DNA from 3 places in the Streptomyces sp. NPDC101118 genome. Region 2 is predicted to be linked to each of the others. Evidence: riboswitches for the same ligand, from Rfam matches in the RefSeq annotation. Region 2 holds a riboswitch; each other region holds the start of a gene.

What was found. A riboswitch is a leader RNA that binds a small molecule or an ion and turns the genes downstream of it on or off. The one in region 2 is predicted to bind cyclic di-AMP.
Positions count from the first base shown of each region.
Region 1: linked by a shared signal. The riboswitch ahead of ACIQUQ_RS27335 (transglycosylase SLT domain-containing protein) and the one ahead of ACIQUQ_RS13195 (transglycosylase family protein) in region 2 are both predicted to bind cyclic di-AMP.
Region 3: linked by a shared signal. The riboswitch ahead of ACIQUQ_RS23435 (peptidoglycan DD-metalloendopeptidase family protein) and the one ahead of ACIQUQ_RS13195 (transglycosylase family protein) in region 2 are both predicted to bind cyclic di-AMP.

Region 1 covers NZ_JBIVZG010000020.1:27,553-37,327, reverse strand. The annotation lists gene ACIQUQ_RS27360 (class I SAM-dependent methyltransferase) at 1-60, opposite strand, end outside; gene ACIQUQ_RS27355 (APC family permease) at 189-1,586, opposite strand; gene ACIQUQ_RS27350 (FAD-binding oxidoreductase) at 1,950-3,539, shown strand; gene ACIQUQ_RS27345 (hypothetical protein) at 3,639-3,884, shown strand; gene ACIQUQ_RS27340 (cytochrome P450) at 3,939-5,159, opposite strand; gene ACIQUQ_RS27335 (transglycosylase SLT domain-containing protein) at 5,430-6,209, opposite strand; cyclic di-AMP (ydaO/yuaA leader) riboswitch at 6,214-6,410, opposite strand; gene ACIQUQ_RS27330 (NADPH-dependent FMN reductase) at 6,869-7,531, shown strand; gene ACIQUQ_RS27325 (hypothetical protein) at 7,554-7,808, opposite strand; gene ACIQUQ_RS27320 (potassium channel family protein) at 7,874-8,773, opposite strand; gene ACIQUQ_RS27315 (XdhC family protein) at 9,065-9,775, shown strand, end outside.
Region 2 covers NZ_JBIVZG010000006.1:93,003-102,777, reverse strand. The annotation lists gene ACIQUQ_RS13225 (DUF6879 family protein) at 1-382, shown strand, start outside; gene ACIQUQ_RS13220 (helix-turn-helix domain-containing protein) at 379-1,209, shown strand; gene ACIQUQ_RS13215 (glycine-rich domain-containing protein) at 1,283-1,723, shown strand; gene ACIQUQ_RS13210 (hypothetical protein) at 1,733-2,164, shown strand; gene ACIQUQ_RS13205 (cytochrome P450) at 2,406-3,668, shown strand; gene ACIQUQ_RS13200 (transglycosylase family protein) at 3,785-4,843, shown strand; cyclic di-AMP (ydaO/yuaA leader) riboswitch at 5,132-5,304, shown strand; gene ACIQUQ_RS13195 (transglycosylase family protein) at 5,310-5,993, shown strand; gene eno (phosphopyruvate hydratase) at 6,370-7,656, shown strand; gene ACIQUQ_RS13185 (septum formation initiator family protein) at 7,758-8,234, shown strand; gene ACIQUQ_RS13180 (DUF501 domain-containing protein) at 8,376-8,975, shown strand; gene ACIQUQ_RS13175 (exopolyphosphatase) at 8,972-9,775, shown strand, end outside.
Region 3 covers NZ_JBIVZG010000015.1:69,471-79,245, forward strand. The annotation lists gene ACIQUQ_RS23415 (RNA polymerase sigma factor) at 1-1,223, shown strand, start outside; gene ACIQUQ_RS23420 (VOC family protein) at 1,350-1,769, shown strand; gene ACIQUQ_RS23425 (MBL fold metallo-hydrolase) at 1,827-3,038, opposite strand; gene ACIQUQ_RS23430 (SGNH/GDSL hydrolase family protein) at 3,328-4,137, opposite strand; gene ACIQUQ_RS23435 (peptidoglycan DD-metalloendopeptidase family protein) at 4,333-5,316, opposite strand; cyclic di-AMP (ydaO/yuaA leader) riboswitch at 5,321-5,478, opposite strand; gene ACIQUQ_RS23440 (tyrosine-protein phosphatase) at 5,791-6,597, shown strand; gene ACIQUQ_RS23445 (aspartate aminotransferase family protein) at 6,650-8,056, opposite strand; gene dxs (1-deoxy-D-xylulose-5-phosphate synthase) at 8,053-9,775, opposite strand, start outside.

The DNA of each region.
Region 1 (9,775 bases), on a different contig from region 2:
CTTCGCGCCGCAGGCGACGTCGATGATCCGCGGCACCACGTGGTCGCCGTACCAGCCCATCGCGGCCTCCCGGTCCCCCCGGGCCTCTGCCTCCTCCCAGCATGGCACCGGGGAATGGGGCACGCGCGGGGGCCGGGGGCGTCGTCCCTGCCGCCCCCGGCCCCGTCGTGCGGACGCTCCCTCCCCGGTCAGTGACCGGCGTCCTCCGGGAGGCTGACCAGCCAGCGCGAGTCCTGGCGCGGGCGGAGGTAGAGCGCCCAGTAGAGGGTGGCCGCGGCGGTGATGCCGCCCGTCCAGAGCAGGTACTCGGTGTCCTGCTGGACCAGGACGTAGCCGAGCACGGCGATGAGCACCACGGGCACGGCGGGCCAGAGCGGCATCCGCCAGGCGCGGGTCCCGCCGTGCGCGCCGCGGCGGCTGAACAGGGCGGCGACCGCGACGAGGAGGTACATGCCGGTGACGGAGACGCCGGTCACGCCGTAGAGGGTGTCGAGGTTGACGAAGCAGAGGGCCGCGCCGGGGACGCCGACGACGAGGGTGGCGACCCACGGGGAGCCGAACCGGCCGAGGCGGGAGAGGGCGTTGTTGACGGGGTCGGGCCAGGCCTTGTCACGGGCGGAGGCGAAGAGCACGCGGGAGTTCTGGATGACCATCACGATGCCCGCGTTGACGATGGCCAGGGCCACGCACAGGCTGACGAAGGTGCCGACCGCGGAGTTGGACCAGGCGGTCACCATGCCGCTGATGTCGCCGCTGGTCAGGGTCTCCAGGTCGGGGGCGCCGACGGTGATCGCGACGACCGGGACCAGGATCACGGCGGTGGAGATGGCGAGGGTGGCGAGCACGGTGCGTGCCACGTTGCGGCGGGGGTTCTCCAGTTCCTCGGAGAGGTAGACGGCGGTGGAGAAGCCCTGGGTGATGAAGAGGGCGATGGCCAGGCCGGAGATCACGAGGCCCGCGGTGACGGCGGAGTGGCCGCCGCCCCCGGTGGCCACCTGGCCGTGGGCGAGGGCGTCCATGCCGCGCTCGGAGTGCGCGAAGCCGAGTACGGCGACCACGGCGGCGGCCACCACCTCCAGCACCAGGAAGACGCCGGTGATCCAGGCGTTGGCGCGCAGGTCGAGGAGGCCCGCGAGGGTGGCGAGCAGCATGACGCCGGCGCCGGCGAGCGGGGCCGGGACGTGCACGACCGGGGCGAGGTAGTCGGCGGTGCCCATGGCGATCACGGGTGGCACGATCATCACCACGAGCAGGGAGAGCACGAAGACCAGCCAGCCCGCGAGGCGGCCGGCGAGGGTCGACACCATGGCGTACTCGCCGCCCGCGCTGGGGATGAGCGTGCCCAGCTCGGAGTAGCAGAAGGCCACGCCGATACAGAGCAGCGAGCCGATGGCGATGGTGAGGGCGGTGAAGGTGCCCAGGCCGGAGAACAGGTCCGGGACGACGACGAAGAGGGTCGAGGCGGGCGTCACGCACGAGAGCGTGAGCAGCGTGCCGCCCACGACGCCGATGGAACGCTTGAGCTTCTGCGGGGTGGGGCCGGTGGCGGGGGCCAGCGCGTGCGGGGCGCTGAGGGTGTCGGTCATCAGGCGGTTCCGATCGGCTTGCGGTGTCTCTGGGGCGGGAGCGGTATCGCCTCCGGGGCGGCTGGTGATGGGGGGTGCCGGTGCTCCCGGGGAGGAATGGAAGCCTCCGGGTGGGCGCCGGTCAATGGCGGGAAGGCTGCGGATTCCGTCGTGCGAGCCGGGGGCGGGCGCATGGATCCGCGTCAAGGACGTGTCAAGGCAACGAAAACTCCGGGTGCGGGAAGCGCAGGAGGGTAGTCAGGAATTTCCCCGGCCTTTACCGGCGGTAGGCCCCCGGGCTTCCGGGGCCGCCCGGGCGGAGATCCGCGGGGCGGCGGCGCGCCGCGGCGGGCGCGGGGGGCGGTACGCGGCGTAGTGGGCGGTATGACCCTTCACCGGCGGCGGCTGCTGGCCGCGTCCCTGTTCGCCTCCTTCGCCGTGCCGGGCCGGGCGGAGGCCGCCGCCGGGCGCCGGAAGCCCGACGGCCCGCCCCACGGGCCCGGCGGCCGCCGGAGTGCCGGGGGCGCCGCGCGCCGGGACGCCGGCCTCGCCGCGCTTGCCCGGGGGCTCGACGGGCGGCTGGTCCTGCCCGGGGACCCGGACTTCCCCGCCGCGAAGCGCCTGTACCAGCCGCGCCACGACGGGACCGCCCCGGCCGCCGTGGCGTACCCGGCGCACGAGGCCGATGTGGCGGCGTGCCTGGAGTTCGTGCGCCACCAGGGCCTGCCCGTGGTGCCCCGGAGCGGCGGGCACAGCTACCCCGGCTGGTCGACCGGACCCGGCCTGGTGGTCGACGTGGGGGCGCTGGCGCAGGTCACACCGGGGGCCGGCAGTGCGCGGATCGGCGCCGGGGCCCGGCTGGCCGACGTACACGCGGGCCTGGGGGCGGTCGGGGCGGGGCTCCCCACCGGGCTGTGCCCGTCCGTCGGGATCGCCGGACTCACCCTCGGCGGCGGGCTGGGCGTGTCCGGCCGGGCGTACGGGGCGACCTGCGACCGGCTCACCGGGGCGCGGATCGTGACCCCCGACGGGGTGGTGCGGGACGTGGACGCCGGTCACGAGCCGGACCTGTTCTGGGCCCTGCGCGGCGGGGGCGGCGGGAACTTCGGCGTGGTCACCGAGTTCCGCTTCCGCACCCACGCCGTCGCCGACTGCGCCTTCGCGGAGCTGAACTGGGCGTGGCGGGACGCGAAGGCGCTGGTCCTGGGCTGGCGGCGGTGGCTGGCGGAGCTGCCGGACCCGTACTGGAGCCAGGTGGAGCTGTACGGAGCCGGGCCTGACGGGAGTACGCCGGGGCCGGCCGTGCGCGTGGTGTGCCTGGACGGCGCGGGCGGGACGGAGCGCCTGCTGGACCGGCTGGAGGCGCTCGCCGGGGCCGAGCCGCTGGACCGCCACCTCGTGGTCCGGGGGTACGGGGAGACGATGCGGGTCATGGCGGGGTGCGGGGAGCGCACGGTGCCGCAGTGCCACCTGCCCGGCGGGCTGCCGGGGCAGGACCCGCGCGGGAGCCTGGAACGCGAGACGTACGCGGCGCGCTCGGACTTCTGGCGCGCGGGCGGGCTGTCGGAGGCCGCGGTGGACGTGCTGCTCGACGCGGTCGCCGGCTACCCGGCGGCGGTGCCGCCCGGCGGGCGGGGCGTCGTCCAGTTGGACGGGGTGTGCGGCGGGGCGCTGAACCGGGTGGCCGTCGGCGACACCGCCTTCGTGCACCGGGGCGAGGAGCTGCTGGCCCAGTACCTGGCCCTGTGGCCCGGCACCGCCACGCCCGCCGAGGCGGCCCGGCACGAGGGGTGGCTGCGGGACCTGTGGTCGCGGCTGCGGCCCTGGGCGAGCGGGCGGGCGTACCAGAACTACGCCGACCCGTGGCTGCCGGACTGGCGCGCGGCCTACTACGGGCCGGCGCTGCCCCGCCTGGAGGAGGTCAGGCGGCGCTACGACCCGGACCGGATGTTCCGGTTCCCGCACGCGGTCTGACGTACCGGCCCGTCCCCGGCCGGAGGGGCGGGGACGGGCCGGGGACGGGCCGGGAGGGCGGCCGCCCGTGTTGTCGGCGGGATGGGCCATCCTGAGGGGATGAAGATGCCGCGTGTCCAGTGCCCCGCCTGCGGGCGGAACGTCGCCGCGATGCCGGTCGGCGTCGGGCAGTGGAAGGCCGCCCGTCACGACCACCCCGGGATGCAGCGCGACGCCACGGGCGCGCTGGTGAGCTGCAGCGCCTCGCTGCGCGCGGTGGAACCGGACCGGCTGCTGCACCAGTTGCCGCTGCCGGGCACCGACGCCCCCGCGGAGCCGGACCCGGAGCCGCTCCCGGGGTTCTGAGCGGGGCGCGGCTCCGGGAGCGGCCCCGTGGCCCGCGGCGGTGCGGGCCCGGGCCTACGCGGGCCCGGGGGTGAAGGTGACCGGGAGCCGGTCCAGGCGGTGCACGATGAAGTTCTGCTTCCAGGTGAGGGATTCGGCCGGTTCCGCGAGGCCGAGGCCGGGCAGCCGGCGCAGCACCTCGCGGAGCGCGATCTCGCCTTCCAGCCGGGCCAGCGGGGCGCCGAGGCAGAAGTGGATGCCGTGGCTGAAGGCGAGGTGGCCGTTGGTCCGGCGGGTGATGTCCAACCGGCCGGGGTCGGTGAACCTGGCCGGGTCGTGGTTGGCGGCGGCGATGGAGACCGCGACGTGGTCGCCGGGCCGGATCTCGGCCCCGCCGATGGTGAGCGGTTCGGCCGCGAAGCGGTAGGTGACCGTGGAGACCGGGCTGTCGAAGCGCATCAGCTCCTCGACGGCGCCGGGCAGCAGGCCCTCGTCCGCGCGGAGCCGCTCCAGGGCCTCGGGGTGGCGGAGCAGGGCGAGGACGCCGTTGGCGATGAGGTTCACGGAGGTCTCGAAGCCGCCGACCAGCAGGATGAACACGTTGGAGCGCATCTCCAGGTCGGAGAGCGTGTCGCCGTGCCGCTGGGCCTCGAGCATGCCGGAGATCATGTCGTCGCCGGGCTCGGTGCGGCGGCTGGCGATCAGCTCGCTGAGGTACGTGTTGAACCACTGTCCGGCGGCGGCGAGTTCACCGGGCCCCGAGGAGGCGTTCATGCCGGTGATGACCTCGGCGTAGCGGCCGAACTCGTCGCGGTCGCCGAACGGGACGCCGAGCATCTCGCAGATCACCGCGATCGGCAGGGGGAGTGCCAGGTCCTCCACGAGGTCGGCCCGGCCGGCCGGCAGGACGGCGTCGAGCAGCCCGTCGGTGATCTCCTGGACGCGGGGGCGCAGCAATTCGACCCGGCGCGGGGTGAAGGCCTTGGCGACCACCTTGCGCATGCGGGTGTGGTCCGGCGGGTCGCTCAGCATCATGTGCTTGGTGAGCACGAACTCGTCGCTGTACATGCCGAGGTACTGCCTGAGTTCGGGCGCGGCGGCGTGCGCGCCGCGGACGAGGCGGGGGTCCGAGAGGGCTTCCCGCACCTCCCGGTGGCCGGTCACCAGCCAGGCGGGCATGCCGTCCGGCAGGGCGACGCGGTGGACCGGGCCCCGCCCGCCGAGCGTGCCGAACAGGGCCTCGGGGTCACCGAAGAGCTCCGTGGTCAGGGCGACTTGTCCATCGAGGTCGATCACGTGGTTCCTCATCCGGTCGGCGCGACATCACGCCCCGGGCCACGGCGGAGCGGGGGTGCGACGCCGGGGCCGGGGGCCACTTCCGGCCAGCTTCGGCAGCCCGGGGCCCGCGCTCAACGCTCCCGGCCGCCGTCTGTCAGGTACACGCGGAGCCGGCAGGGCGCACGGCCGGAGGCGCCCGCGGAATCGCACGCACGGAATCGCACCCGCGAACGCGGCCGGGACCGGCGGCCGTGGCCGCCGGTCCCGGTGTCGCACACCCGCGAGGGATCAGTAGGCGCCGAAGACGTTGTCGATGGAGCCGTAGCGCGCGGCGGCGTAGTTGCACGCGGCGGTGATGTTCGCGACCGGGTCGTACGAGTCCGTCGAGGTGCCGGGCACGTGGTAGGCGCGGAACGTCGGGTCGATCACCTGGAGGAGGCCCTTGGAGGGGATGCCCGCGGCGGCGTTGGAGTCCCAGTTGTTGATGGCCAGCGGGTTGCCCGAGGACTCCCGCATGACGTTGCGGTAGATGCCGTTGTAGGTACCGGGGATCCCGTGCTTGGCCATGACGTCCAGGGATTCGCGGATCCACCCGTCGAGGTTGTCGGCGTAGCTCTTCGCCTTGGGGGCAGCGGCCTTGAGGGTGGTGGTGCGGGTGGAACGGTCGGCCCGCGCGGGCGCGGCCTTCCTGGCCGGCGCGGCCTTCTTGGCGGCCGCCCCGACGGAAAGCTTCAGGCCCGGACGAATGAGTGACGGGTCGTCACCGATGATCGTCTTGTTGTCCTGGTAGAGCTTCTTCCAGCCGCCGGCGAGGGAATGCTTTTCGGCGATCTTCACGAGGGAATCGCCGGCCTTGACGGAATAGGTCACGGGGGCCTTCTGCGCCGCGGCCGGGGCGGCGGCGACGGCCTGCGGGGCGACGGTCCCGGCCGCGGCGGGCGCCGCGGCACTGGCCGTGGTGGCGCCCAGCACGGGCAGGGCCAGGGCGGCACCACCCGTGCCGACGGCGACGAAGCCGCGGGTCAGACGGGTGTTCTTGGGGCGGCGGTGCTTGCCTTTTCCGGGCATGGCGCATTCCTCTCCGTCGCCTGCGAGGTGAGCTGTCGGGTTCGGACTGGAGTTGTCCGGCCACACGCGGTGACTTCACCCCTAGCCGTTCCGCGAAAGATCGCGGAACGGCGGCTTACCTGGTTCCCCCGCTCCTGCCGTACGTGAATTGAATGGGGACGGTGCGGTCCGGGCGGCGGCAGGATTCGGCGTTCCACCCGGAATGAGCGTGACCGTAGGCGAGAGCCGCGGGACGGAACAAGTCCCGAATTCGCTAAAGGAAAGCGAACGGGGGAATTCGGGCCGGAAAAGGACAAGATCGATTTTTCGGCACACCCCAACCCTCCAGTCGCGGCAACGCTTTCGGGGCCCTCGCGACCCGTCGCACGAAAGCCGCGCGTGACACATATCACCGGGCATCACAAGGAGTGCGAAATACCGGCGCGGCACGGAAAAACGGGATGCGCCGGAAGCGCTCATCTATGTCCGTTTTAGTCCGTTCTGGTGAGGGTGGTTCGAGGGGGGCCGCGGCCGCCCGGGTGAGTTCGCCCACGGCACGGCCCCGGCACCCGTCCGCCGCTCCCCCGCTGTGCTGGGCTCGTGGTCACACCCCCCCGCACTGGAGGCAGCGGACCATGACTGTTGACCCCGGACCCGCGGCGGTCCCCGAAGCGGCCCGCATGCCGGTCCCCGACGAGGTGCGCCAGCCGGTGCGTCTGCTGGTCTTCGGCGCGTCGCTGCGCGCCGGGTCGCTGAACACGCGGCTGGCCGCCCTGGTGGCCCGGCTGGCCGCCGAGGCGGGCGCGGCCGTCGACCTGGCCCGGATGGCCGACTTCCCGATGCCGGTCTACGACGGCGACGCCGAAGCCGAGACGGGGCTGCCGGAGGGCGCGCTGGCCCTGCGGGAGCGGATCGCCTCCTGCGACGGCTTCGTGATCTCCTCCCCCGAGTACAACGCCTCCGTGCCCGGGGTGCTCAAGAACGCCGTCGACTGGGTGTCCCGGGTCCGGCCGCAGCCCTTCAAGGACAAGCACGCGCTGCTCGTCTCCGCCTCGCCCTCCATGGTCGGCGGCAACCGCGGCCTCTGGGCCCTGCGCGTCCCCCTGGAGCACCTGGGCTGCCGCGTCTACCCGGACATGTTCAGCCTGGCCAAGGCGCACGAGGGCTTCACCGGCAGCGGCGACCTCGCCGACGGCGGCCTCCAGGGCCGGCTGGCCGACGCCGTCGGCGCCTTCCTCCGGCTCGTGGAGGCGGACACCCGGTACGTGTGCCTCCAGCGCCGCTGGTACGAGTTCCTCGGCGACCGCACCGACGCCCCCGTCACCGAACGCTCCGAGGACTGACCGGCGCGGCCCCGCCGCCCCCTCAGGGCACCACGTCGAGGCCGGTCAGCAGCAACGCGGTGACGATCGAGGCGGCGGCCAGCACCGTCATCGCCGCGCGCAGCACCAACGGGGCGCGCGGACAGGGCGGTTCGGCGGCGGGCGGCACGGGCGCCGGGGCGTCCGTGCGCAGTGCGGCGCACCGCCCGCAGTCCTCGCCCTCGTGCGCGGACGGGGAGTCGAGCCAGTAGGCACCCTGGAGCGCGGCGAGCGGCCCGGGCGTCGATGTCGTCTTCACGTCCTCTCAACCGGGCCTGGCCGAAGGGGAAACGGCGCCCCCGCCCACCGGTATGGAACCGTTGCCTACAGCGTCTCCGGAGCGGCCTGCCGGCCCCCGCGGCGGCCGTGGTCCTCGGCGAAGGCCTCGAAGACCCGGTCGGGCGGCCGCCCGGTCCTGAGGAACTGCTCGTCCAGCACGGCCGCGAGGTCGTCCAGGGCCGCCCTCAGCGCTCCGCCGGCCATCCGCACGTCCGGGTCCCGGGCGCGTCCGGCGGCCGCGGCCAGCCGGGCGGCGTACGGGACCTGGCGGGCCAGCGTGGTGTGCGGGGCGCCGTCGGAGAAGTAGTACGACTCCGCGTACTGGAGGAAGTCCACGCTGGTCACACAGAACCCGGCGGCGAGGCCGTCCAGCAGCGCCGCGCCGGACGGGGAGTCGAACCCCTCGCCCGTGGGCCGGGTGCGCGCCAGGTGCGACAGGCGCAGCGCCAGCGCGCGCCGCCTGGCCAGGGCCGGGTAGATGCCGAGCACCCAGGAGACGGTCGCGGTGAGCAGCGCGAAGCCGACCAAGGCCTCGACGGGCGCCAGGACCCGCAGCCAGCCGTCGATGGGAGCGATGTCGCCCAGGCCGAGGGTGGCGACGGTGACCAGGGAGACGTACAGCGCGTCCAGCGGTCCGGCGTGCTCGGCCGGTTCGAGGCCGGAGCTGTACGAGAACGCGTCCGGCATGTGCGGCCAGTAGATCAGCGCCCAGCCCACCCCGACGACCGCGGCCCAGAGCGCGACGACGGTGACCATGCCGAGCGGGCCGGCCAGTCCCGCGGCCGTCCTGCGGCGGAGGTTGAGGGTCCGGTTGAACCGCCAGAACGCGGTCATCACCAGCCTGCTGAGCCCGCCGTGCCGGGTGGGGTGCCAGAGGGTGTGGAAGACGTCGCGCAGGATGGCCGCCACGAGCACCGCGCCCACGGCCGTGACGACCCAGTCCATCCGGTGTGTCCTTCCGTAGCCCGCGCCGGCCGCCCGGCCCCGGTGTTCCGGGCTCCGCGGCGCCCCGCCTCCGGGCATCGTCGTCGTACGGGGGCCCGCGCGGCGGCGGCGCCGCGCGGGGCACGGCGGCATTCACGAGGACGGGCCCCGGCGGGGTTGGGGTGATCGTCCAAGCGGGTGGGTTGGTGGACCGCCCGAAACTCGGCGCGGACGGGGTCCGGCGGCCCGGAGCGGGCATACGTTGGGGGCTGACCTGGGAAGACCGGGCGGAGTCGAGAAGGGCGGCGTGTGATGCGCGAGCTGGTGGAGACGGCGCGGCAGTGGGTGGCCGAGGGCCGGGGGGCGTTCCTGGCCCGGCCGGTGGCCGAGCAGGGCTTCGGGCCCCGGGACCCCGCGGGTGCACTGCTCGTCGATCCGCGCGGAGCGTGTGCGGGGAGCCTGTACCGCGGGGTGTTCGACGAGCAGCTCGTCGCGGAGGCCGCCGCGATCGAGCAGGGCGGGGCCCGGGTGTGCCGGGTGTCGGTGCACGGCTCCGAGGCCACGGGTGCGGGGCTGACCTGCGGCGGCCAGGCGGAGATCCTGGTCCAGCCGCTGGCGTCGGTGCCGGACGAGTGGTGGGAGTCCCTGGCGCTGGGCGAGAGCGCGGCGCTGGTGACCCGGCTGGCGGAGGACGGCACGCGGGTGGCGAGCACCGTCGTGCGCGCGGGCGACGAGGACGGCACGGAGGCCGGTCGGGACGCGCGGGAGCTGCTGGCCCGGCACCGCGCCGGGCACGAGGCCCGGTACGACGACGAGGGCCTGGTACTGATCGAGGTCTTCCCGGCCGATCCGTACCTGGTGATCGGCGGTGGCGGCGAGCTCGCGGAGCTGATCGGCCGTCAGGCCGGGCTGCTGGGCTGGGAGTGGACCACCACGGAGAGCGGCCCCGAGGCGGAGAAGCTGCTGACGGACCGGCGCGGCTCCGCCTGCCTGGCGATGCTGAGCCACGACCCGTCCTTCGAC
Region 2 (9,775 bases):
CCACAAGACGGCCGCGTGGGTGGGGACCGTGGCGAACGCCGTACGGAATGGGAAGCGCATGTACCGCGTGCACATCCTGTCTCGCCCGCTCACGGAATACCTACGCTTCGAGCTCTCGTGGGGGTACCGCAGGAACATGACGGCCGGGGAGGAGTTCTTCATCCTCGACACCACCCATCAGCCGAACCCGATTCCGGATGCCCCCGACTTCTGGCTCTTCGACGACAAGGCGGTCGGCGCCATGAGCTACGACGGGGCCGGCAAGTTCCTCGGGGCGGAGTTCCTGGGTGAGGAGAGGACTTCCCAGTTCCTCGCATACCGCGACACGGCCATGGCGCACGCCGTGCCGTTCCCCGAATGGTGGGCGAAGTACGGCGAGTGAACAGATCGGGTCTCGGCTCCGCGCTGCGGGCGCTGCGTGAAACCTCCGGCCTGGAGGCGAAGGCGGTCGCCCGCGGTGCGGCCATGTCCCGCTCGAAGCTGTCGAAGATCGAAAACGGGAACGCCTCGCCGAGCGTCACCGATGTGGACTGCATCCTCACGGCCATAGGCGTCTCCGAGGAGGTCAAGGCCGAGTACATGGCCGCGGCCCGCGAGGCGGCGACCGAGATCACGGCCTGGCGCCTGGTCCGCAGGCTCGGGTACAGCCGGAAGCAGCAACAAGTCCAGGCGTTGGAGTCCCAGACCACACTGCTTCGCCTCTTCCAGCCCTCGCTCGTTCCCGGACTGCTCCAGACACCGGAGTACGTCCGTGCAGTGTTCGCCCGGAAGCACCTGTCACCGGCGGAGCTGGAAAGGACGACCGCCGCCCGGCTGGCGCGTCAGCGCGTGCTCTACACGGAGGGAAAGGCGTTCCGCTTTGTCGTCACCGAGCCGGTTCTGAGGTGGCGGATCGTCCCTCCGCTGGTCATGGTCGGGCAACTCGACCGGCTCGTCTCGTTGTCACGGCTCCCGGGAGTCGACATCCGGGTGGTGTCCCTTTCCGCACCGCAGACCGACTTCCCGGGCCATTCGTTCGTCATCAAGGACCAGCGAATGGTCACCGTGGAGACCGTGCACGCGGAAACGGTCGTGACCGACCCCCGGGACATCGGTCTGTACGTCTCCAAGTTCGAGGCGTTCTGGCGGGACGCCGTTGCCGGTGACGAGATGCGGGAACTCGTCGACGGTGTCCGGGACGGCTTCTTGCGCGAACGGGAAACCGGCTAGAAGCGACACCCGGCCGCCGACACCATGGCCCTTCGCAAGGCCAAGGCCAATCGTCGGAGGAAAGGGAATCGCCATGGCGACCGTTGTGGACGTATCGGCCGCGCTGCGGCGCGGCCGGGACCTCGTCGAGCCGGAACTGTTCGAGCGGCTGGCCGCGTTCTGCGCGGACGAGTACGAGCTGGAACGGGGCGAGGCAGACCGGGTCATGGACCAGGCGCTCGCCTTCGTGTGGGTCATCGGCGACACCGGCGCCGATGACATGGCGCCGTCCGCGGCCGTGGACCCCGGCTGGCACACGTTCATGCTGCACACCCGGGAGTACGCGGACTGGTGCGCCGACCGGTTCGGCCGGTTCGTCCACCACGCCCCGAACTCCAAGGTCCGGACGCGCGGGCTGATGATCTCGGTCGTGGAGCGGCTTCAGGGCGCCGGGTTCGCGGTGGACGAGGCGCTCTGGGGGACCGCGGCCGAGTGCAACCAGCCCGCCTGCTGTGGCGACGGACCCTGCTGCTGAGCCGGCGGCGTGGGTGCCGGTGGCGGGGTCGCCGGCTCCGGCCGGGTCACCGTCTTCGAGATGTTCGGGGTCGTCTTCGGGTACGCGACGCACTCGCTCGACGCTCGGGGGCTCGGGGAGGTGGCCGTGGTCGGGCCCCTGACGCCCGGCGTCCGCTGGGAGCGGCTGTGGGAGATGGCGCGGAACATGAACCGGGAGGCGGCCCGGCAGGACGAGCACGCCGCGTGGATCATGGCGCAGGCCTCCCGCGCGTACATCTGCGGGAGCGGACGGATCGTCCAGCTCAGCCGAGGAGAGTGGAAGCTCGCGCCCGGCGGGCGGAGCGTCCGCTTCCCCGGTACGTACTGCAACCGCGACGAACTGTGGACGGGCGATCTGGTGGTCGAGGGGGTGACGCCCGAACAGGTGGCCCCGCGCACGTCGTCGCCTTACGGGGCCTAGCCCGGCAGCACCGGCCGGCCGGGCAGGCACGGCGCTTCCGGCACCGCCGGGCGGCATCCGGCTTCCGGCACCGCCGGCCGGCACCCGGGGCTTCCGGCACCGCCGGCCGGCACCCGGGGCTTCCGGCACCGCCGGCCGGGTGGTACCCCAACCCCCGGCACCGCCGGAGGCACCGGCACCGCCGGAGGCACCCGGCACCACGCGGCGGCCCCCCGCCGGGGCGACGGCTAGGGTCGGCCGTATGCACGACCAGGCCGCGCCCGATTCTCCGCCCACCCTCTTCGACTGGCAGTTCGCCACCGATCCGTACCCGGCGTACGCCTGGCTGCGGGAGCACTCGCCCGTGCACCGCACCGCGCTGCCCAGCGGGGTCGAGGCCTGGCTCGTCACCCGGTACGCCGACGCCCGGCAGGCCCTCGCCGACCAGCGACTCAGCAAGAACCCGGCACACCACGCGGAGCCGGCGCACGCCAAGGGGAAGACCGGCATCCCCGGCGAGCGCAAGGCCGAGCTGATGACCCACCTGCTCAACATCGACCCGCCGGACCACACCCGGCTGCGCCGGCTGGTGTCGAAGGCGTTCACGCCGCGCCGTGTGGCGGAGTTCACCCCGCGGGTGCAGGAGCTGACCGACCACCTCATCGACGGCTTCGCGGAGAAGGGGGAGGCGGACCTCATCCACGAGTTCGCCTTCCCGCTCCCCATCTACGCCATCTGCGAGATGCTCGGCGTACCGCGCGAGGACCAGGACGACTTCCGCGACTGGGCCGGGATGATGATCCGCCACGGCGGCGGACCCCGCGGCGGGGTGGCCCGGTCGGTCAAGAAGATGCGCGGCTATCTGGTGGAACTGATCCACCGGAAGCGGGACGACCTGGGTGATGACCTCATCTCCGGACTGATCCGGGCAAGTGACCACGGCGAGCACCTCACCGAGAACGAGGCCGCGGCCATGGCATTCATCCTGCTTTTCGCCGGTTTCGAGACCACCGTCAATCTGATTGGGAATGGGCTGTATTCCCTGTTTCGGAATCCCGCCGAGAGGGTCCGGCTCCAGGACTCGCTCGCGGCCGGCGAGACCGCCCTGCTGGAGACCGGGATCGAGGAGCTGCTGCGTTACGACGGCCCCGTCGAGCTGGCCACCTGGCGGTTCGCCACCGAGCCCCTGACCCTGGGCGGAGAGCGCATCGCCGCAGGTGATCCGGTACTCGTGGTGCTCGCCGCAGCCGACCGCGACCCGGCCCGCTTCGACGGACCGGACACCCTCGACCTCTCCCGGACCGACAACCAGCACCTCGGCTACGGACACGGCATCCACTACTGCCTCGGCGCCCCGCTCGCCCGCCTCGAAGGACAGACCGCGCTCGCCACCCTGCTGACCCGGCTGCCGGACCTGCGACTTGCCGTCGACCCGGACGAACTCCGGTGGCGCGGCGGGCTCATCATGCGCGGCCTGCGCACCCTGCCCGTGGAGTTCACCCCCCGTCCCAAACAACGGAATTGAGCATTCCTCACTTTCGTGACCTCAACGTGATCTGCGCATCATCGACTTGTGACATCCGTTCGAACCCCGCTAGGTTCGCCGTCACTTCCTTTGCCGCCACGCGAAAGGTCCACCTCATGCGTTCCGGGAACGGCCGTCACCGGCGCCCCCGTCAGGCCCCTGCGCTCGTCGTCACGGCGGGCGTCACCGGCTCCGCACTGGCGCTGCCGCTGCTCGCCGCCACCAACGCCAGCGCCGCCGACACCGCCACGTGGGACAAGGTCGCCGAGTGCGAGAGCGGCGGCACCTGGAGTGCCGACCTCAACAACGGCTTCTACGGCGGACTGCAGTTCACCCAGGAGCTGTGGAAGGAGGCCGGCGGTCAGGAGTACGCGCCCCGCGCCGACCTCGCCAGCCGCTCGCAGCAGATAGCCGTGGCCGAGCGGGTGCTCGCCGAGAAGGGCCCCGGGGCCTGGCCGCTGTGCGCGGCCCCCGCCGGGCTCACCAAGGCCGGCCCCAAGGCCGACGTGGACGACGGCCTCGGCAAGCCGAAGCCGGTCACCCCCGCGCCCGTGCGCCCCGACGAGGGCTCCGGCGCCACCGAGGAGGCCGGCACGGGTACGAAGACCCCCGCGCCCCCCGTGACGCGCACCCCGGCACCGCCGACCGCCGGCACCCCCTCGGGCACCGCCACCCCGGGCGCCACCGGAACCCCCGGAGCCACCCCCGGCACCGCGACCCCCGGCACCGGCACCCCCACCACCCCCGGCACGGGCACGCCCACCACCCCGGGCGCCACCGGCACCCCGGGTACGCCCGGCGCGACCGACGGGGGCACCCCGGGTGCGACCCCCGGAGCCACCGACGGGTCGGCCACCCCCGGCACCGGCAAGCACCGGGGCGACGCGGCCGACGAGACGTCAGGGGGCGTGTCGGGCGAAACGGACGGAACGGGACGTCACGCCCTGACCGCCGACCCGCTCGCACCTGACGCCGGGTCGGGCACCGGCGTCACTCCCGAGGGCGCCGGGGAGTCCACGTACATCGTCAAGTCCGGCGACAGCCTCTCCGACATCGCGGACGCGAAGGGCCTCAAGGGCGGCTGGGCCGCGCTGTACAAGGCCAACGAGCAGGTCATCGGCGATGACGCGGACCTCATCAAGCCCGGTCAGAACCTCGACCTAAGGCAGAACTAGGGGCACTTCGGGCATCCGTTAAAGCGGGCAATGTCCGGATTCATGTAAGTCTGGCGTCAGTGAGACATGAGTCTCAGGCCGTCAACTGGCGTGTCCCGCCCGGAAGCTCGGCTACCGCCCCTTCTCACCTGCGCAAACGCCGGTTCCCGATGCGCAAGTACGGGCCGTTTCTCCCCGATGTCCTGCCTTGAACATCGGGGAGCGGTCTGTCTACGGTCTGAACCGCTCGCCACCGCGGGCTCCTTCGACCGCATCGCCGAGTCCTGCCGGCGGACGGGGGAAACAGTCGTCGCGCAAGCGCCGAAGGCAGGAGCGGGGGACCCAAGGTTTGTGCCGGGCCCGGCCGTTGAAAGACGGTCACGGAACGGCTTGGGGTGAAGCCACGCGCTAGGACGCGAGGCCGGGCAACTCACTACGCCCGAACCCGACAGCTCACCTCGTAGGCGTCGGTGAGGAGAAGCCTCCAATGCTGCTTTCCAAGGGCAAGCACCGTCGTGCGTCCAAGGCCACCCGCATCGTCACCCTCGTCGGCGTGACCGGCGCGGCCGTCGCCGCCCCGCTGATGGTCGCGGGCACCGCCAACGCCGCCACCGCCTCCGAGTGGGACCGCGTCGCGCAGTGCGAGTCCGGTGGCAACTGGTCCATCAACACCGGCAACGGCTACTACGGCGGCCTGCAGTTCTCCCCCTCCACCTGGGCTGCGTACGGCGGCACCGCCTACGCCCCGCAGGCCAACCAGGCCAGCAAGTCCCAGCAGATAGCCATCGCCGAGAAGGTGCTGGCCGGTCAGGGCAAGGGCGCCTGGCCGAGCTGCGGTGTCGGCCTCTCCGGCGCCAAGTACAGCGGCGGCGGCTCGGGCGAGTCCGCCCCGGTCAAGAAGAAGGCCAAGAAGAAGACGACGGAGACCCGCACGCAGCAGGCTCCGACCACCCGCTCCGAGCGCACCACCGCCGCCCCGAAGCCCGCGGCCCCGGCCGCCGGCTTCGAGAAGGGCAACGGCTCCTACGAGGTGAAGGCCGGCGACACCCTCGGCACCATCGCCGACGCCCAGAACGTCAAGGGCGGCTGGGAGAAGCTCTTCGAGCTCAACAAGGACATCGTCACCGATGCCGACCTGATCTACCCGGGCCAGATGCTGAAGCTCTCCTGAACGGCTCCGGTACGGGAGTAGTCCCGGCCCGGCAGTAGCCACGCCCGCCCGGCGCGTCCTCCCCCCGACGCGCCGGGCGGGCGTTCCCCTTTCTCCGGCCCGGCCCGGCCCCCGGACCCTCCGGCCGGGCCGGAGGGCGCTCCGTCCGCCGGCCGCTGACCCCCCGGTAACCCCCTCCCGGAGCCCCTTTGGGAGCCCCTGTGCTCGTTTGATCAGGGGTCTATGTCCTGGAAGGCGGGTATTCGGTCCCTTTTTCGTCCCAGGACCCGGGCGGTCGAGCGGCCGACGCCCCCGACGGGGTTAGGCTCTAGGCGGCGAGGGCCGGTCCCACGGCCCCACACGCCACCGCACATCTAGCGTCACATCCCAGAAGGAGATGCTCGTGCCGTCCATCGACGTCGTCGTAGCTCGGGAAATCCTGGACTCCCGAGGCAACCCCACGGTCGAGGTCGAGGTGGGCCTCGACGACGGCAGCACCGGCCGTGCTGCCGTTCCGTCCGGCGCCTCCACCGGTGCCTTCGAGGCCATCGAGCTCCGTGACGGTGACCCCAACCGCTACATGGGCAAGGGTGTCGAGAAGGCCGTCCTGGCCGTCATCGAGCAGATCGGCCCGGAGCTCGTCGGCTACGACGCCACCGAGCAGCGCCTGATCGACCAGGCCATGTTCGACCTGGACGCGACCGACAACAAGGGCTCCCTCGGCGCCAACGCCATCCTGGGCGTCTCCCTGGCCGTGGCCCACGCCGCGTCCGAGGCCTCGGACCTGCCGCTGTTCCGCTACCTCGGCGGCCCGAACGCGCACCTGCTGCCCGTTCCGATGATGAACATCCTCAACGGTGGGTCGCACGCCGACTCCAACGTCGACATCCAGGAGTTCATGATCGCGCCGATCGGCGCCGAGTCCTTCTCCGAGGCCCTCCGCTGGGGTGCCGAGGTCTACCACACCCTCAAGAAGGTCCTGCACTCCAAGGGCCTCTCCACCGGCCTGGGCGACGAGGGCGGCTTCGCCCCGAACCTGGAGTCGAACCGCGCCGCGCTCGACCTCATCGTCGAGGCCATCAAGCAGGCCGGCTACACCCCGGGCAAGGACATCGCGCTCGCGCTCGACGTCGCCGCGTCCGAGTTCTACAAGGACGGCAAGTACGAGTTCGAGGGCCAGTCCCGCTCGGCCGCCGAGATGACCGAGTACTACGAGGGCCTCGTCGACGCCTACCCGCTGGTCTCCATCGAGGACCCGCTGTTCGAGGACGACTGGGCCGGCTGGAAGGTCATCACCGACAAGCTGGGCTCCCGCGTCCAGATCGTCGGCGACGACCTCTTCGTCACCAACCCCGAGCGCCTCGCCCGCGGCATCGAGGAGGGCTCCGCCAACGCCCTGCTGGTGAAGGTGAACCAGATCGGTTCGCTCACCGAGACCCTCGACGCCGTCGAGATGGCCCAGCGCAACGGCTTCAAGTGCATGATGTCGCACCGCTCCGGCGAGACCGAGGACGTCACCATCGCCGACCTCGCCGTCGCCGTGAACTGCGGTCAGATCAAGACCGGCGCCCCGGCCCGCTCGGACCGCGTCGCCAAGTACAACCAGCTGCTGCGCATCGAGGAGATCCTCGACGACGCCGCGGTGTACGCGGGCCGCAGCGCGTTCCCGCGCTTCAAGGGCTGACCCGGCCGAACCGGCTGACAGCGCCCTGAGCCTCCGTACGTCCCCGCACTCGGTCCCGTACCGTGTGCGGGGACGTACGTGCTTATCAGGGGAGGCGGGACATGGCCGGGAACCGGGATCGGTTCTCCACCGCGACCAGGCTGAAGGCGCTCGGCGAGCGGACCGCGGCCCACGTCTACCGCTCCCAGTCCCGCCGGCAGGTCCGGCGCAGCCGCCTCACCGGGCGAGCGGCGCTGCTCGTGCTCGTCCTCTGTACCCTGGTCGTCGCCCTCGCGTATCCGATGCGCCAGTACGTATCCCAGCGCTCGGAGATCGCGGAGCAGCAGCGGGAGGCCGACCGGGCGCGGCAGCGCCTGGAGGAACTCCGCGACGAGAAGGCCCGCTGGCAGGACCCGGCCTACGTCGAGCAGCAGGCCCGCCGGCACCTGCACTACGTCCGGCCCGGGGAGATCGGCTACACCGTGGTCGACCCGGAGGCCGAGGAGCGGCGCAGCGCCGACGAGGGTGCGGCCGACCGCCCCTGGTACTCCAACGTCTGGGACGGCGTCGACAAGGCCGACCGCCCGGACGAGGATTGACGCACTGCCCGACCGACGCACTGCCCGACTGACGCACCGCCCGACCGACGCACCGTCCCACTGACGCACCGTCCCACCGACGCACAGCCCGACTGACGTACAGCCCACAACAGCACACGAACGAAGAGACGCATCCCAGGCATGGACACGCCCCCGCCCCAGACCGACCGGACCGAGCCCACGGACGCGGACGTCGCCGCGTTCAAGGAGCAGCTGGGCCGCCCGCCGCGCGGTCTGCGCGCCATCGCCCACCGCTGCCCCTGCGGTCAGCCCGACGTGGTCGAGACGGCCCCGCGGCTGCCCGACGGCACGCCGTTCCCGACGCTGTACTACCTGACCTGCCCGCGCGCCGCCTCCGCCATCGGCACCCTGGAGGCCAACGGCGTGATGAAGGAGATGCAGGCGCGGCTCGGCACCGACCCGGAGCTGGCCGCCGCCTACCGCGCCGCGCACGAGGACTACATCGCGCGCCGCGACGCGATCGACGTGCTGGAGGGCTTCCCGAGCGCCGGAGGCATGCCCGACCGGGTGAAGTGCCTGCACGTGCTGGTCGGCCACTCGCTGGCCGCCGGCCCCGGCGTGAACCCGCTGGGCGACGAGGCCATCGCGATGCTGCCCGAGTGGTGGGCCAAGGGTCCCTGCGTGACCCCCTGCGCCGAGAAGGACGAGAAGGACGAGAAGGACGAGAAGGACGAGAAGGACGAGCAGGGCGAGCAGGCCGAGAAGGAGGAGTCCGCATGACCCGCGTGGCGGCGATCGACTGCGGTACGAACTCCATCCGCCTGCTGGTCGCGGACTGCGACCGGGAGACCGGCGAGCTGACCGAGCTGGACCGGCGGATGGTCATCGTCCGGCTGGGCCAGGGCGTCGACAAGACCGGCCGCCTGGCGCCCGAGGCGCTGGAGCGGACCTTCGCGGCCTGCCGCGAGTACGCGGCCGTCATCAAGGAGCTGGGCGCCGAGCGGATCCGCTTCGTGGCCACCTCTGCCTCGCGCGACGCGGAGAACCGCGACGAGTTCGTGGCCGGCGTGCTGGGGATCCTGGGCGTCGAGCCCGAGGTGATCACCGGTGACCAGGAGGCGGAGTTCTCCTTCACCGGCGCGACCAAGGAGCTGGCCGCCCGCCCCGACCTGGCGAAGCCGTACCTGGTGGTGGACATCGGCGGCGGCTCGACGGAGTTCGTGGTCGGCGAGGAGCACGTGCGCGCCGCCCGCTCCGTGGACGTCGGCTGCGTCCGCATGACCGAGCGCCACCTGGTCCACGACGGGGAGATCACGGACCCGCCCACGGAGGCCCAGGTCGCCGCCATGCGCGCGGACATCGAGGCCGCGCTGGACCTGGCCGCCGAGACCGTCCCGCTGGCCGAGGCCCGCACCCTGGTCGGCCTGGCCGGCTCGGTGACCACCGTCGCCGGCATCGCGCTGGGGCTGGCGGAGTACGACTCCGAGGCGATCCACCACGCGGTGGTCACCTACGAGCAGGTTCGAGAGATCTCCGAGCGGATGATCGGCTCGACGCACGCCGAGCGCGCCGCGATCGGC
Region 3 (9,775 bases), on a different contig from region 2:
CCGGCCCGCGGGACGTCGAGGACCTGCTGCGGCTGCACGCGCCGCAGGTCCTCGGCGCACTCGTGCGCCGGTACGGGCACTTCGACGCCGCCGAGGACGCCGTACAGGAGGCGCTGCTCGCCGCGGCCGGCCAGTGGCCCCGGGACGGGGTGCCGGCCAATCCGCGCGGCTGGCTGATCCGGGTGGCGTCCCGCCGCCTCACGGACGCACTGCGGGCGGAGGCGGCGCGGGCCCGGCGCGAGGAGCGGGCGGTGCGGCTCGAACCCCGCGAGGTCCGGGCGGCGCCGGCCGACGACGACGCGCTCACCCTGCTCTTCCTGTGCTGCGACCCGGGGCTGCCGCCGGCCGGGCGGGTCGCGCTGACGCTGCGGGCCGTGGGCGGGCTGACGACGGCGGAGATCGCCCGCGCCCACCTCGTCCCCGAGGCGACGATGGCCCAGCGGATCAGCCGGGCCAAGGCGCGGCTGAGGGAGGCCGGGGCCGACCGGACCTTCCGCCCGCCCGGACCGGAGGACCGCGACGCCCGCCTGGCATCGGTCCTCCAGGTGCTCTACCTGATCTTCAACGAGGGGTACACCGCCACCTCGGGGCCCGCCCTCCACCGCGCCGACCTGGCCCGGGAGGCCATCCGCCTGACCCGCACCGTCCGCAGGCTGCTGCCCCGCGAGGGCGCGGTGACGGGCCTGCTCGCCCTGATGCTGCTCACCGAGGCGCGCAGCGCGGCCCGCACCGGGCCGCACGGCGAGCTGGTGCCGCTCGACGAGCAGGACCGCACCCGGTGGGACAGGGCGGCGATCGCCGAGGGGACCGCCCTGGTCGAGGAGGCGCTGACGGAGGGCCCGCCCGGCCCGTACCAGCTCCAGGCGGCGATCGCCGCGCTGCACGACGAGGCCCCGGACGCGGCGGGGACGGACTGGCCCCAGATCCTCGCCCTGTACGACGTCCTGGTGGCCCGGTCGCCCGGCCCCGACCCGATGGCGGAGCTCGGCCGGGCGGTCGCCCTGGCGATGGTCGAGGGCCCGGAGGCGGGGCTGGCCGCGCTGGCCGCCCTGGAACCCCGCCTCGCCCGCTCCCACCGCCTGGCGGCCGTCCGCGGCCACCTCCTCGAACGCGCCGGCGACCCGAAGGGCGCCGCCGGGGCCTATCGCGCGGCCGCCCGCGCCACCCTCAGCCTCCCGGAGCGCCGCTACCTCCAGACCCGGGCCGCCCGCCTCGACCCGTGACCGGCACCGCCGCGCCCGCCCAGGGGCCGCGCGACGCGGAACCGACCACACCGCCGCGGTCCCGCGCCCACACCCGACCGGCACATAACCTTCCGGAACCGACCATCCGTCACATCGGGAGCGACCGTGCCTTCTCGCCTCAACCCGTACATCAGCTTCGACGGCGACGCGAAGTCCGCCATGGAGTTCTACAAGGAGGTCTTCGGCGGCGAGCTGGCCGTCCACACCTACGGCGGCTTCGGGGGCGAGGCGCCCCCGGGATACGAGGACAAGATCATGCACGGCATGCTGGAGACGCCCGGCGGCTTCACCCTGATGGGCGCCGACAACCCGCCCGGCATGCCGCTGAACGCCGGCAACAACATCGCCGTGAGCCTGAGCGGCGACGACGCGGACGAACTCCGCGGCTACTGGGACAAGCTGTCCGCCGCCGGCACCGTGTCCGTCCCCCTGGAGAAGCAGATGTGGGGAGACGTCTTCGGCATGTGCACCGACCGCTTCGGCATCACGTGGATGGTCAACATCGCCGGCGGACAACAGCCCTGACCCGAAACACGCGAGCGGGCCGCCCGGGCCTGCCGGGCGGCCCGCTCGCGTACGCCGCTACCGGTCGCCCGCGAGGTCCAGGTCTTCCCTGAGCTCCTCGTGGGCCGGGCCGGCCGGCTGGTCCGGTCCGGCGGCCGGCTCACGGCGCGTCCAGGTGCGCGGTGCCTCGTGGGCCACCGGGGACCACCAGCGCTCCACCGGGAGCCTGCCGGCGGGTTCGAAGGGTTCGCCCGGGCGTGGGGCCGCGACCGGCTGGCCCGCGCCCTCGCCCTCGTCCGCCGTCCACTCGCCCGGTTCCGACCACGCGTGCGGGGCCAGGTTGAAGGTGCCCCAGTGGATCGGCAGCAGCACGCCGTGCGGCCGGCCGCCCTGGAGGTCCAGGTGGGCCCGCATGCCCTCCTCGGGGGTCATGTGGATGTCCGGCCAGAAGTCGCTGTAGGCACCGATCTGGATCATCGTGGCGTCGAAGGGGCCGTGGGCGGCGCCGATCTCGGCGAAGCCGGGGAAGTAGCCGGTGTCGCCGCTGTGGTAGATCCGGTGCTCGTCGCCGGCCACCACCCAGGAGGCCCACAGCGTGTGCTGGGTGTTGCGCAGGCCCCGGCCGCAGAAGTGCCGGGCCGGGGTCGCGGTGAGCGTCAGGCCGCCGACCTTGGTGCTCTCGTGCCAGTCCAGCTCGCGCAGCCGGTCGGCCGGCACGCCCCAGCGCTCCAGGTGGGCCCCGACGCCCAGCGGGACGGCGAAGACGGTGTCGGTGGCGGCCAGCGCCTTGATCGTCGGCAGGTCGAGGTGGTCGTAGTGGTCGTGGGAGATCACGACCACGTCCACCGGGCCGAGGGCGGCCAGCGGCACCGGCACCGCGTGCAGCCGCTTGGGCCCCGCGAAGGGGAACGGGGAGCAGCGGTCGCCCCAGACCGGGTCGAAGAGCACCCGGTGCCCGTCGATCTCCGCGAGCACGCTGGAGTGGCCCATCCAGGTCAGCCGCAGACCGGTGGCCGGCGGCCGGGCGATGTCGGCCAGGGTGGTGGGGTGCACCGGGATCGGCGCGCTGGGCGTGCGCCGGACCCGCTCCTCCTTGCGGAAATAGATCTTGGCGAAGGCGAGCGCCGAGCCGCTCGGCCGCTCCCGGGTGCCCACCGGGTTCTGGAAGACGCCGTCGGCGAAGTGCGGCGAGCGGAGGATCCGCTCCATCCGCTCTCCGGACGGGTCCGCGCCGAAGGCCTCGGGCCGCAGCGCGCGCAGCCCTGCGCGCAGGGGACGGGAGCCGGTCAAGGCGCCTCCTGTGACGATGGGACGTGGGTGTGCTCTGCCCTTCCCAACGTGCGCGCGCGCCGAAGGATTCCGGCCGCGCCACGCGAAACGGACGCCTCCGCTCCCCCGCCTGCCTCCCGCGCTTCCCCCGCCTGCCCCCGTCGCTCCCCCGCCTGCCCCCGTCGCTCCCCCGGCCGCGTCCCGCGCTCCTCCCGGCGGGCTTCCCGCGGGAGCCGTCACCGGGCCGGGCGCGCCCCTCTCCCGTACGGGCGCGCCCACCCGGAGCGGTGCCGTGCCGACCGCTCCACCTCTACAGCGGCAGCAGGTCGGGCCGCTTCGGCTCGACGTGGTCGCCGGAGGACTCGCCGCGCAGCCGCCGGCCGATCCACGGTACGAGGTGCTCGCGCGCCCACTGGATGTTGTCGCGGGTGACCTCGGCGGAGCCGCGGGGCTCCATCGGCGGCCAGGGCTGGTCCGGGTCGGCGGGCACCTCCAGGCCGAGGACCTGCGCGGCGCGCAGCGCGACCCGGGTGTGGCCCTCCGGGGACAGGTGGAGCCGGTCGTCGTCCCAGGCCCGCCGGTCCTGTACGGACTTCAGCGACCAGAGGTCGAGGACGGGGCAGCCGTACCGGTCGGCGATCGAGCGGACGTGCGCGGTGTACGTGGCGACCTTGCCGCGCAGGTGACGCAGGACCGGTACGCCGCGGGTGTCGAAGCCCGTGGTGATCATGACGGTGGGCACGGCGCCGGTGAGGTCGGCGACGGCCGCCTCGAACCGCTCGGCGACGGCGTCGGGGTCGCTGCCGGGGCGGATGATGTCGTTGCCGCCCGCACAGAAGGTGACCAGGTCGGGCGCGAGCTCCTTGGCCCGGGGGACCTGCTCGGCCACGATCTGGTCCAGCAGCCGGCCGCGTACGGCGAGGTTGGCGTACCGGAAGTCGTGCTCGTCACGGCGGTCGGCGAGCAGCACCGCCAGCCGGTCGGCCCAGCCGAGGAAGGCGCCGTCGGGACCGGGGTCTCCGACGCCCTCGGTGAAGCTGTCCCCGATCGCGGCGTACGAGCCGATGGGGAGGGTGGATACGGGTGCTGTTGCTGTTGAAGGTGTCGATTCTCCTGCCACGGGAGCACATCCTTCACCGAAGGATGTGACCTACGCGACCGTAGGAAGGGGTTGACGCGGGGTGATCTGGACCACCCGGTCAGTTTGGCCGAAAACAGCCGTACGACCGGGACCCCCCTCGGGACCCGGTCGCACGGCTGCCTCAGTGGACGCGTCGGACGCGTCGGACGCGTCGGGCGCGCCGGCGGACGCGGCTCAGACGCTGACGCCCTTGTCCCGCAGGTAGGCCAGCGGGTCGATGTCGTCGCCGTAGCTCGGGCCCGTGCGGATCTCGAAGTGCAGGTGCGGGCCGGTGGAGTTGCCCGTGGAGCCGGAGAGGCCGATGCTGTCGCCGGCGCCGACCGACTGGCCCGCGGAGACGTTGAGCGAGGACAGGTGGGCGTACTGGGAGTAGCGGCCGTCCTCGTGCCGGATGATCACCTCGTTGCCGTACGCGCCGCCCCAGCCGGCGGAGACCACGGTGCCCGCGCCGACCGCGCGGACGGTGGTGCCGGAGCCGACCGAGAAGTCGACGCCCGTGTGGTAGCCGCTGGCCCACATGCCGCCGCCGGCCCGGTAGGAGGTGCTGATGCCGCCGCTGACCGGGGCGACGAACCCGGCGCCGCTCACCGCGGTGGTGGAACGCTGGGTGGAACGGCTGGCGGTGGCCGCGGACCGGTCGGCGCCGGTGTCTTCGGCGACGGCCTTGGGCTCGGCCTTCCGGACGGCCTTCTTCTGGGTCTTCTCCGGGGCCTTCTTCGCCGGCTTGGGCGCGGCCGCGGGCTTCGCCGGGGCCTCGGCCGCCTTCGGCGCGGCCGCGGCGCCGAGGGTCAGCTCCAGGCCGGGGTGGATCAGGGAGGGGTTGCCGCCGACGGCCGCGCGGTTGTCGGCGTACAGCTTCTGCCAGCCGCCGCTCAGGTGGTGCTCGGACGCGATCTTGGAGAGGTGGTCGCCGGCCACCACGGTGTACGTGACGGGGGCGGCCTGCGGGACCGCGGCCGGGACGGCGGCCGGGGCGGCGTGGGCGGCCTGGGGGGCCTGCGCGGGCAGCGCCTGCGGGGCGGCGGCCGGCCCGGCGGCGTGGGCGCCGGAGGCCCCCATCAGCGGCAGCGCGAGGGCGGCGCCTCCGGTACCGGCGGCGACGAAACCGCGGGTTATCGGGCTGGACTTGGGACGGCGGTGCTTACCCTTTCCGGGCATGGCGCATTCCTCTCCGGCGCCTGCGAGGTGAGCTGTCGGGTTCGGGCTGGAGATGCCCGGCCGCACGGGTGCGGCTTCACCCCGAGCCGGCCGCGAGAAGATCGCGTCCGGCGGCTTACCTGGTTCCCCCGCTCCTGCCGCACGAGTGGTCGGGTGCGGTTTCCGGGGGCGGCAGGATTCGGCGTTCCACCCGGATCGACGGCGACGGTAATCCAGCGCCCGCAGACGGAACAAGCCGTGAATTCCCCTTGGGAATCACCCGGATGAATGATCGACGGAATTCCCGTCACACTCCGTCCATTGCGGACGTGTAACAGCCAGCACTACAGCGGAATTCGGGATTCCACCGCAGCCACTCACGGTCACCGTATGATCTGCCTCACGAGGAGGTCGCACATCTGCCGCCTCATTGCGGTAACTTGACGCCAAGTAGTGCAATTCGGACATGTCCCCCGAGCCGCCAGGAGCCCCCACGTGACCCAGCAGATACCCCAGGCGCCGTCGACCGAGCCGGAGCTGACCGGCGTGCGCAACTTCCGCGATGTGGGCGGACTTCCGACCACAGATGGACGGAGGGTGCGAACGGGGCGTCTGTTCCGAAGCGGACATCTGGCACATGCCACCGATACCGATGCGCACTACCTCGCATCGCTCGGACTCCACACCGTCTTCGACTTCCGCAACGCCGCCGACAAGGCGCTCGAAGGTCCCGACGTCGACCTGCCGGGCGTGCGCAACGTCAACATCCCGCTCTCCGACCCGGCCGACGGCAAGGAGTTCTGGAAGATGGTCCGCGACGGCGACCTGACCCAGCTGGAGGAGGTCCTGGGTGACGGCCGTGCCGCGGCGCGCATGTCCGCCTCGTACCGCAAGATGATCAAGGAGCGGACGGCCGAGCACAGCAGGGTGGTGCACGCCCTCGCCGAGGACAGCGTCCCCGCGCTCATGCACTGCGCGGCCGGCAAGGACCGGGCCGGCCTCTCCATCGCGGTCACCCTGCTCGCGCTCGGCGTGGAGCGCGGGGCGATCGTCACGGACTACCTGGAGTCGAACGCCCCGCACCGCCGGTACCGCGTCCGCCGCGGCAGCGATGCCCCCGAGGCCCGCTCCCCCGAGGTGATGGCGCTGCTCAGCCCGCTCTTCGACGCGCGGGCCGAGTACCTGGAGGCGGCCTTCGCCACCATCGACGAGGTCTGGGGCGGGGTCGACGGCTACCTGGCAGAGGGCCTGGCCCTGGGCCCGGACACCCTGGACCGGCTGCGCGAGCGCCTGCTGGACTGACGCACCGCCAGACGGTACGGACCCGCACGCGGGTCCGTACCGCCGCCGCCGCTCAGCGCCCCGCGACCGCCTGCTTCACCAGCGTGCGCCCGAAGTCCCACATCAGCGAGCCGCCGCCGTGGGCCTCGTCCATCACGTCCCGGAACGCGGCGACGAACCGTTCCACGTCCGCCTCGTCGATCACCAGCGGCGGAATGAGCTTGATCACTTCCAGGTGGTCGCCGGAGACCTGCGTCAGGATCCGGTGCTTCTGCAGCAGCGGGACGACCACCATCTGCGCGAAGAGCCCCTTGCGGGCCGCCTGGAGCATCGTCCAGCGGCTGCGCAGCCCCAGCGACGAGGGCCGGCCGAACTCGATGCCGATCATCAGCCCCCGGCCGCGGACCTCGTGCAGCAGCTCGTACTCGTCGACCATGGCCGCGAGACGGCCGCGCAGCAGGTCTCCCATCGCCCGCGCGTGCGCCACCAGCCCCTCGTCGTCCATCACGGCGAGGACCGCGAGCCCGGCCGCCATCGCCTGCGCGTTGGACCCGAAGCTGGCCGAGTGCACCAGCACCCGGTCCATGGACGAGTAGACCTTCTTGAAGATCCAGTCCTTGCCGAGGGTGGCGCCCACCGGCACGTACCCGCCCGAGAGCGCCTTCGCCACGCACACCAGGTCGGGCTCCACGCCCGCCTCGTGCTGGTACGCGTAGAAGTCCCCGGTCCTGCCGAGGCCGGTCTGCACCTCGTCGGCGATCAGCAGCGCCCGGTGCCGGTGCAGCAGCTCCTGCGCGGCCCGCAGGTAGCCGGGCGGCGCCGGGTACACCCCCTTGCCCTGGACCGGCTCGACGATCAGGGCGGCCACGTCCCCGTGGCGCAGCTCCCGCTCCAGGGCGCCGAGATCTCCGAGCGGCACCGCGGTGTCGGGCAGCAGCGGGGCGAACCCGTCGCGGAAGGCGTTCTCGCCGTTGACCGAGAGGGAGCCGGTGGTCAGGCCGTGGAAGGCGTGGGCGCAGTACAGCACCCTGGGCCGGCCGGTGGCGTAGCGGGCGAACTTCAGCGCGGTCTCCACGGCCTCGGTGCCGCTGTTGCCGAAGAACACCCGGTCCAGGTGGGGGCTGTACGAGAGCAGCCGCTCGGCCAGCAGCCCGGGCAGCGGCTGGCAGTCGAAGCGGGTCAGGTCGGCGAGCGAGGCGTCGAGCACGTCGTGCAGCGCCTTGCGGACCACCGGGTGGTGCCGGCCCAGGCCCATCACGCCGAAGCCGGCCAGCATGTCCAGGTGGTCGCGGCCCTCGGAGTCCCAGAAGTGGGCGCCCTCGGCCCGCTCGTAGACCTTGTCGAAGCCGATGGTGTGCAGCATGCGGGGCAGCTGGTGGTTGAGGTGGCGGGCGTGCAGTTCGTACCGCTCCCCGCCGCGTTCGGCGAGCAGCCGGCCGAGGTCGAAGCCCTTCCCCGCGGCCGTGGGGTCCTCTGTCATGCGGTGTTCTCCTCCTCGGGCGCGCTGGCCTGGCCGCGGAGTGCCGCCGCGGTCCCGTCGCGCTGTTCCTGGCCCCCCAGGGCGCGGGCGATGCCCCCGGCGATCTCGACCGGGGTCAGCCCGACGTCGGCGAGCACCTCGGCGCGCTTGGCGTGCGCGAGGAACCGCTCGGGGATCCCGAAGGACCGCAGCGGTACGTCGGTCCCCGCGTCCCGCAGCTGCTGGGCTACGGCCCAGCCCACGCCCCCGGTGCGGCTGTTGTCCTCGACCACGGCGACCAGCCGGTGCCGGGCGGCCAGCGGTACGAGGGCCTCGTCGAGCGGCTTGACCCAGCGCGGGTCCACCACGGTGCAGGAGACGCCCCGGGCGGCGAGCAGCTCGGCGGCGCCGAGGCAGACCGGGGCCATCACGCCCGCGGAGACGATCAGCACGTCCTCCCGGCCCGGTGCCGCGCGCAGCAGCAGGTCCATGCCGCCGACGCGGCCGGCCGCGGGCACCGGGGGGCCGACGGTCTCCTTGGGGAAGCGCAGCACGGTCGGCGCGTCGGAGACGTCGAGGGCCTCGCGCAGCTGGGCACGGAGCTGGTCGGCGTCGCGCGGGGCGGCGATGCGCAGGCCGGGGACGACCTGGAGGACCGACAGGTCCCACATGCCGTTGTGGGAGGGGCCGTCGGTGCCGGTGACGCCGGCCCGGTCCAGGACGAAGGTGACGCCGCACTGGTGCAGGGCCACGTCCATCAGGACCTGGTCGAAGGCCCGGTTGAGGAAGGTGGCGTAGACGGCGACGACCGGGTGGAGTCCGCCGGCGGCGAGGCCGGCGGCCGAGGTGGCCGCGTGCTGCTCGGCGATGCCGACGTCCCAGACGCGGTCGGGGAAGCGGGCGGCGAACTCGGTGAAGCCGACCGGGTGGAGCATCGCCGCGGTGACGGCGACCACGTCGGGCCGTTCGGCGCCGATCCGGGCCAGCTCCTCGCCGAAGACGGAGGTCCAGGAGGGTGCCGGGGTCTCCAGCGGCAGCCCGGTCCCGGGGTCGATGACGCCGACGGTGTGGAAGCGGTCGGCCTCGTCGGCGAGGGCGGGCGGGCAGCCGCGGCCCTTCTGGGTGATGCAGTGCACGAGGACCGGGCCGCGGAATCGTTTGGCCCGGTGCAGCGCGGCCTCCAGCGCCTCGGTGTCGTGCCCGTCGACCGGGCCGATGTACTTCAGGCCCAGGTCCTCGAACAGGCCCTGGGGCGCGAAGGCGTCCTTGAAGCCCTTCTTCGCGCCGTGCAGGCTCCCGTAGAGGGGCCTGCCCACGACGGGCGTGCGCTCCAGGAGGTCCCGGCCCCGGGCCAGGAGGCGCTCGTAGCCGTCGGCGGTGCGCAGGGCGGCCAGGTGGCCGGCGAGGCCGCCGATGGTGGGGCCGTAGCTGCGCTCGTTGTCGTTGACGACGATGACGAGCGGGCGGTCGGCGGCCGCGATGTTGTTGAGCGCCTCCCAGGCCATGCCCCCGGTGAGGGCGCCGTCGCCGGTGACGGCGACGACGTGGCCGGGGCCGCCGCGCAGCTGCCGGGCCTTGGCGAGGCCGTCGGCCCAGCCGAGGACGGTGGAGGCGTGCGAGTTCTCGATGACGTCGTGTTCGGATTCCTCGCGCGACGGATATCCGGAGAGTCCGCCCTTTCCGCGGAGTTTCGAGAAGTCCTGACGGCCGGTGAGCAGTTTGTGCACGTAACTCTGGTGG